Regions from separate parts of the Halomonas sp. AOP7-B1-5 genome, predicted to be linked through region 3. Evidence: predicted binding sites of a transcription regulator. Region 3 holds the regulator's gene; each other region holds the start of a gene.
What was found. Region 3 encodes sigma-54, which starts transcription at its own class of promoters, with help from an activator protein. Its sites were predicted from a motif close to TGGCACNNNNNTTGCTNT; they were not measured.
Positions count from the first base shown of each region.

Region 1: ACT3XD_RS15060 (amino acid ABC transporter substrate-binding protein) is a predicted target of sigma-54. The motif match lies at 1,354-1,371, and genes of this name have one in related genera.
Region 2: glnL (nitrogen regulation protein NR(II)) is a predicted target of sigma-54. The motif match lies at 1,036-1,053, and genes of this name have one in related genera.

Region 1 covers NZ_JBQTDC010000033.1:31,693-33,931, forward strand. The annotation lists gene ACT3XD_RS15055 (amino acid ABC transporter permease) at 1-147, opposite strand, end outside; gene ACT3XD_RS15060 (amino acid ABC transporter substrate-binding protein) at 270-1,295, opposite strand; gene ACT3XD_RS15065 (amino acid ABC transporter substrate-binding protein) at 1,510-2,239, opposite strand, start outside.
Region 2 covers NZ_JBQTDC010000003.1:143,442-145,680, forward strand. The annotation lists gene glnA (glutamate--ammonia ligase) at 1-827, shown strand, start outside; gene glnL (nitrogen regulation protein NR(II)) at 1,101-2,159, shown strand; gene ntrC (nitrogen regulation protein NR(I)) at 2,156-2,239, shown strand, end outside.
Region 3 covers NZ_JBQTDC010000001.1:130,965-133,203, reverse strand. The annotation lists gene ptsN (PTS IIA-like nitrogen regulatory protein PtsN) at 1-148, opposite strand, end outside; gene hpf (ribosome hibernation-promoting factor, HPF/YfiA family) at 153-461, opposite strand; gene ACT3XD_RS00645 (RNA polymerase factor sigma-54) at 584-1,999, opposite strand; gene lptB (LPS export ABC transporter ATP-binding protein) at 2,123-2,239, opposite strand, start outside.

The DNA.
Region 1 (2,239 bases), on a different contig from region 3:
GTTGTCCTGAACATTACCCACGATATATAGCAGGAAGACGGCGACCGCCGCCGTTAAAAGAAGTTGGAAAATCAGTGCACGCTTAGCGCGGTCTCGCCAGAACGGCGGCTTTTGGCCAGCGGGGCGAGTATTGGGTCTTACCGACATGGGTGGCGTCTCCGCGATACGGAAGGTCAATCAAATGGCCCGCCTGCCCCTTAAAACAGGAACTTAAAGCACGTACTGAATGCGTACCTGATAAGGGCGACGGGCCGGGTCAAGCGAGACGCTTAGCGAATCGGCGGTGCGTACTGGAAGCCACCTTGGTTCCAAAGGGCGTTAGCACCCCGTTCGATTTCAAGCGGAGAGTCCATGCCGACATTGCGATCAAAACTCTCGGCGTAGTTACCCACCTGGCTGATAATGTTGTAAGCCCAGTCAGCTTCTAAGCCCATGCCTTCACCGTAGTTGCCGTCCTGGCCCAATAGGCGCGCGATATCGGGATTTTCGGAGCTGGTCATATCGTCAACGTTTTCGCTGGTCACGCCGTACTCTTCAGCGTTCAGCATGGCAAACAGCGACCATTTCACGATGTTGAACCAGGTGTCATCGCCCTGGCGAACCACCGGGCCCAGCGGCTCCTTGGAAATGATATCGGGTAGAATGACGGCACCATCCGGATCGTCTAGCTGAATGCGCAGGGCTGCCAGCTGAGAGGTATCGGAGGTCAATACGTCACAGCGACCGGCCTGGAAGCCGCCCACGGTCTGTTCTGAGGTATCAAACACAATGGGGTCGAACTGCATATCGTTGGCGCGGAAATAATCGGCCACGTTTAGCTCGGTCGTAGTGCCGGTTTGGATACAGATCGCCGCGCCGTCCAGCTCATCAGCGCCGCTAATTTCTAAGTCGCGGCTGACCATAAAGCCGATACCGTCGTAGAAGTTGACGCCAGCAAAGTTCAGGCCCAGCGTGGTATCGCGGGTAGTGGTCCAGGTGGTGTTGCGCGAAAGCAGATCCACTTCGCCTGACTGAAGAGCCGTAAAGCGTTCTACCGCATTAAGCGAAATGTAATTCACCGCGTCGGCATCGCCCAGAACAGCAGCAGCCACGGCACGGCACACATCGACATCCAGCCCTTGCCAGTTGCCATCGCCGTCGGGTGCGGAGAAGCCTGGCAAACCGTCACTAACGCCGCACTGAACCGCACCACGCTCGATGGTATCTTCCAAAGTGGCTGCATTCGCCGTTGAGGTGCCTGCTAGCGTAACCACGCCTGCCGAGGCCAGCAGTACTAAGTGTTTTTTAGTTAGCATCATAGAGTTTCCCATTATGTTTAGTCTTGTTATGCATGCAGAGGCATGACATATAAAACTAGCAAGGAAGATGCCAACATGGGATATCGCCAAATTCAGCGCTTTTCAACGCAAAACATCCCGGTTCCGACGAAAGTTTAGGTGCAAAAAATTAGAAACGGTTACTGCACGCTCTGACTTGGTGCAGTAACCGCCGATTGACTGCTAAAAGTGATTAACGAATGGGCGGCGCGTACTGGATACCGCCATCTTTCCACAGCGCGTTCAAGCCGCGGGCGATCTTGAAGTTGGAATCCGCCCCCACGTTACGCTCATAAATTTCCGCATAGTTGCCTACTTGCTTGATGATTTGGTAGGCCCAGTCTTCATTCAAGCCCATGCCTTCGCCATAGTTACCGTCTTGACCAAGCAAGCGCGCGATATCCGGGTTATTGGTACTGCGCTGTTCATCGACGTTTTCGCTGGTCACGCCGTACTCTTCAGCATTGAGCATGGCAAACAGCGACCACTTCACAATATTGAACCACTGGTCATCGCCTTGGCGTACGGCAGGGCCAAGTGGCTCTTTGGAAATGATCTCGGGCAGTACGACGGCCATATTCGGGTCGGCCAGCTGCATACGCTGGGCGTAAAGCTGAGAAGCGTCAGAGCTTAAAACATCGCATCGGCCCGCTTCGAAACCCGCAATGGATTGCTCAGGGGAGTCAAAGACCACCGCGTCGTAACTCATGTCATTAATACGGAAGTAGTCGGAAAGGTTCAGCTCGCTGGTCGTGCCCGACTGGGTGCATACCGCCGCCCCGTCGAGATCCTCGGCACTTTGCACGCCTAGGTCGCTTGCGACCATAAAGGCCTGACCATCGTAGTAGGTTACCCCAGTAAACTGCAGGCCCAGCGTCGTATCGCGGCTTGACGACCAGGTGGTGGTGCGAGACAGCAAATCC
Region 2 (2,239 bases), on a different contig from region 3:
CTATGTGTAATACGCTGGAAGCGATTGGCCAGACTGTTGAAGTGCACCACCACGAAGTGGCGAATGCGGGTCAGAACGAAATTGGCGTTAAATTCAACACCTTGGTGAAGAAGGCCGACGAAGTTCAGGAAATGAAGTACGTGATCCACAACGTGGCCCACGCTTACGGCAAAACCGCGACCTTCATGCCCAAGCCGCTGGTGGGTGACAATGGTTCAGGCATGCACATCCACCAGTCATTCTGGAAAGATGGCCAGAACCAGTTTGCCGGTGACGAGTACGCGGGCCTGTCTGAAATGGCGCTTTACTACATTGGCGGTGTGATCAAGCACGCCCGTGCCCTGAACGCCTTCACCAACGCGTCTACCAACTCGTACAAGCGCTTGGTACCGGGTTTCGAAGCGCCGGTAATGCTGGCCTACAGCGCTCGTAACCGCAGTGCGTCTATCCGTATTCCTTACACGGCAAGCCCGAAAGGCAAGCGTGTCGAGACCCGCTTCCCTGACCCGACTGCCAACCCTTACCTGTCGTTCGCAGCCTTGCTGATGGCCGGTATCGACGGTATCAAGAACAAGATCCATCCTGGCGATGCCATGGACAAGAACTTGTACGACTTACCGCCGGAAGAAGGCAAGTTAGTACCGACCGTTGCTAACAGCCTGGATCAGGCGCTGGAAGCACTCGACGCTGACCGTGCGTTCCTGACCGAAGGTGGCGTGTTCACCGACGATATGATCGATGCTTACATCGAACTCAAGATGGAAGAAGTGGAGCGTATCCGCATGGCGACGCACCCCATTGAGTTTGATATGTACTACAGCTGCTAATGGCGTTTTAACGTGTTAGCCCTAAAACCCCGCCTCGGCGGGGTTTTTTATTGCACTGATCCGGTGATTGGCATGCTTTCTAATTGTGCTTAATGCACTAAAATAGTGCATTAAGCATCCGTGGTGAGCGGCCAGCTGCGCTATAAACGCTCGCCTCAGCGGTGTGTAACGCCCACAAGCCGTGCATTGTGTCGCTAGTGGAACAACTTGGCGCGCTTTTTGCAGTTTCTCTTCAATATGAACGATTTCAACCGCGATGCCTCAGGAAACTCCATGTATCAGCGTTTACTAGAACATCTCTCCATGGCGGTGCTACTGCTGGATGGTGAGCTCCACGTACGCTGGATGAACCCGGCCGCCGAGGCTTTGCTGGCGGTAAGTTTTAGTCGAGTACAGGGAGTTAGTTTGGGTACCCTGCTCGGCGGCGATGAAAGTATCGATCAGGTGTTGGCCAAAGCGCGGGATGCCTTTCACCCCTACACCCAGCGCGAGGCGCGTATTACCCCGCTCAACGGCGAGTCGTTAACGGTGGACTATACCGTTACGCCTTTATCGGATGATGAGCTGCTATTAGAAATAGAGCCCCGCGACCGGCTGATGCAGATTTCCCGCGAGGAAGCCCTAACCACGCGTCAGGAGACTATCAAAGTGCTGGCCCGCGGCTTGGCTCATGAGGTTAAAAATCCATTGGGCGGAATTCGCGGTGCCGCCCAGCTGTTAGAGCGTGATTTAGCCGAACCGGCACTGCGGGAATTTACCCATATCATTGTCGAAGAGGTCGACCGCCTGCGCGATCTGGTGGATTCAATGCTCGGCCCTAACCGCATCGTTAAACATAAGCCGGTGAATATTCATAAAGTGCTGGAACGGGTGCGCTCGCTGCTGATTGCCGAACACCCTGATGTCACTATCAGCCGCGATTACGACCCCAGCCTGCCGGATCTTTCCGGCGATGAATCACAAATGATTCAAGCCGTACTTAATGTGGCCCGCAACGCCGTTCAGGCAATGAGCGATGCACAAACCCCGATGCCGGAATTGATGCTGCGCACCCGTGCCCGGCGCCAGTTTACCCTGGGTGCCGAACGCCACCGCCTGGTAAGCGAAGTCGGTGTGATTGATAACGGCCCCGGCATTCCCGAAGAGCTTAAAGAAACGCTTTTCTATCCCATGGTTTCAGGGCGCGCCGAAGGCAGCGGGCTGGGGCTTTCCATTGCCCAGTCGATCTTGCACCAGCATCAAGGACTGATCGAGTGCGACTCACGACCCGGTCACACTGAATTTCGTTTACTGATTCCAATGGTTATTAACTGCACCGGAGAAGCGTCATGACTGAGGCGACACGTAACGATGTTGCACGGGTGGTCGTTGTGGATGATGACCGCGCTATCCGCTGGGTGCTTGAGCGCGCG
Region 3 (2,239 bases):
CAATCAGTCGGCTGAACACTTCTTGGCTGTCCAGGCTAGGTGTGTTTTGAGCGATAAAGGTGCTGAAAAACTCCAGCACCCTTTTTTTGCTGCCCCCAGGCACATCGTAAAGCACGCGCTCCGGGGGGAGGATAGTTTCCAACGTCATTGAGTTAACGCACGCCTGCGCCTTGGGCGCGAGCTTGTGCTTTTTCCTTATGCTTAACGAGTTGACGATCGATTTTATCGGCTAATGCGTCGATGGCTGCATACATATCGACATCTTCCGCATCGGCATGCAGGTCGGCGCCTGCTGCATGAAGGGTGCATGCCGCCTGCTGGCGCTCCTTCTCAATGGATAAGGTTACTTGTACCGTGGTGATATTGTCGTAATGGCGTTCGACGCGTTCAAGCTTTTCATTAACATAGTCACGCAAGGCGTCAGTCAGTTCTACGTGATGACCAGTGATGTTTACTTGCATTGACGTACTCCTTATCCATCGGACTGTATTTCGATTGTAACCCTTTTTACGGTGTTGCAAAGCCCTTGTCGCGAGTTTTGCTGTTTCTCTTGTACAAAACTGTCTCAAGACCTCCTAAAAGCCTACCTTAAGCGACGGCGTTCACTGGAGGATGGAATGCCCAATGACTCGCGGTATTTGGCCACAGTACGCCGTGCCACCGTAATACCTCCCTCTTCAAGCAGCGTGACCAAACGGCTGTCTGAGAGCGGTTTGCCAGGGGGTTCGTCCTGGATCAGCTTCTTGAGCCGGGCGCGAATCGCCGTGCTTGAGTGGCTGTCGCCCCCGTCTTGACCGCTGATCTGGCTTGAGAAAAAGTATTTAAGCTCAAAGACACCCCGTGGGGTATGAATATATTTCTGCGTTGTCACACGTGAAATGGTGGATTCATGCATTTCCACGGCTTCTGCAATATCCGCAAGAATCAAAGGCTTCATGGCCTCTTCACCTTGCTCTAAAAAGCCGATTTGACGGGTGATGATTTCGCGCCCTACGCGCAGCAGTGTATCGTTGCGGCTGGAGAGGCTTTTGATTAACCAGCGTGCTTCTTGCAAGTGCTCTTTTAAAAACTGGTTATCCTGGCTCTTGTCGGCACGCTTGATCAAGCTGGCGTAGTCGGGCTGGATGCGCAGGCGAGGCAGAGCTTCAGGGTTAAGCTCCAGGTGCCAGCCTTCATGATCGTGGCGTACCACCAGGTCAGGCGTGATATAGCTATCATCGGTCACCCCGTAAGCGCTACCGGGGCGTGGGTCCAGGCTGCGGATCAGGCCAATCACATCGTCTAGCTGCTCATCGTCCAGCCCTAGGCGGCGCTTGAGTAGCCGAATGTCATTTTTGCCGAGTGCTTCCAGAAACTGGCGTACCAGACGGCGCGCCGGGACAAGCAGGGGAGTGTCATCGGGCAGGGTAGCCAGTTGAAGCATCAGGCATTCGCGCAGGTCGCGGGCAAAAACGCCGGTCGGCTCAAACTGCTGCAAACGCATCAGAATGGTTTCCATCTCGCGCTGGCTAAGCGCTTCGATATTTTGAGCGCGCAACCCGTCGCGAATATCGTTTAAGGGCTGCGTCAGGTAGCCGTTGGCATCCAGCGCGTCGATCAAGCTTTCTGCAATCTGCTGTTCACGTGCGCTGAAGTCGGTCATGGCGAGCTGCCAAAGCAAATGACCGTGCAGGCTTTGTCCCGCTGCCTGGCGCTCAAAGTCAGGTCCCTCAGTGCTGCTGCCTGAGCTGCCTACATCCTGATAGGTGTCGGACCAGTCGCTATCAACGGAGAGTTCATTGGGTATGCTTTCCGCCCACTCCGCTTCCTGCGTTTCAACGGCTGCCTGCTCACCGAATTCATCTTCCTGTTCCAGCATCGGATTGGCATCCAGCGCCTGCTGAATTTCCTGACGCAGATCCAATGTGGATAACTGGAGCAGGGCAATGGCCTGCTGCAGCTGAGGTGTCATGGTCAGCTGCGTACCGATACGCAATTGGAGAGAAGCTTTCATGACCATCTGAGAACCACTCGTTACTCGGAAAGCTTTACCCTAGTGCGAGTCATGTTTATGTGCAAGTGCAATAAGCATGCCATTGATAATAATTCTGCTGCAGATCCCTGTTTAGCAGTGAACATAAATTTAAAGACGGAAATCAGCACCCAGGTAAACTTCTCTGACCTTCTGGTTATTGAGAATAGTCTCTGGGCTGCCGCCCGCGATGATATGACCATCGCCCACAATGTAAGCAATATCGCA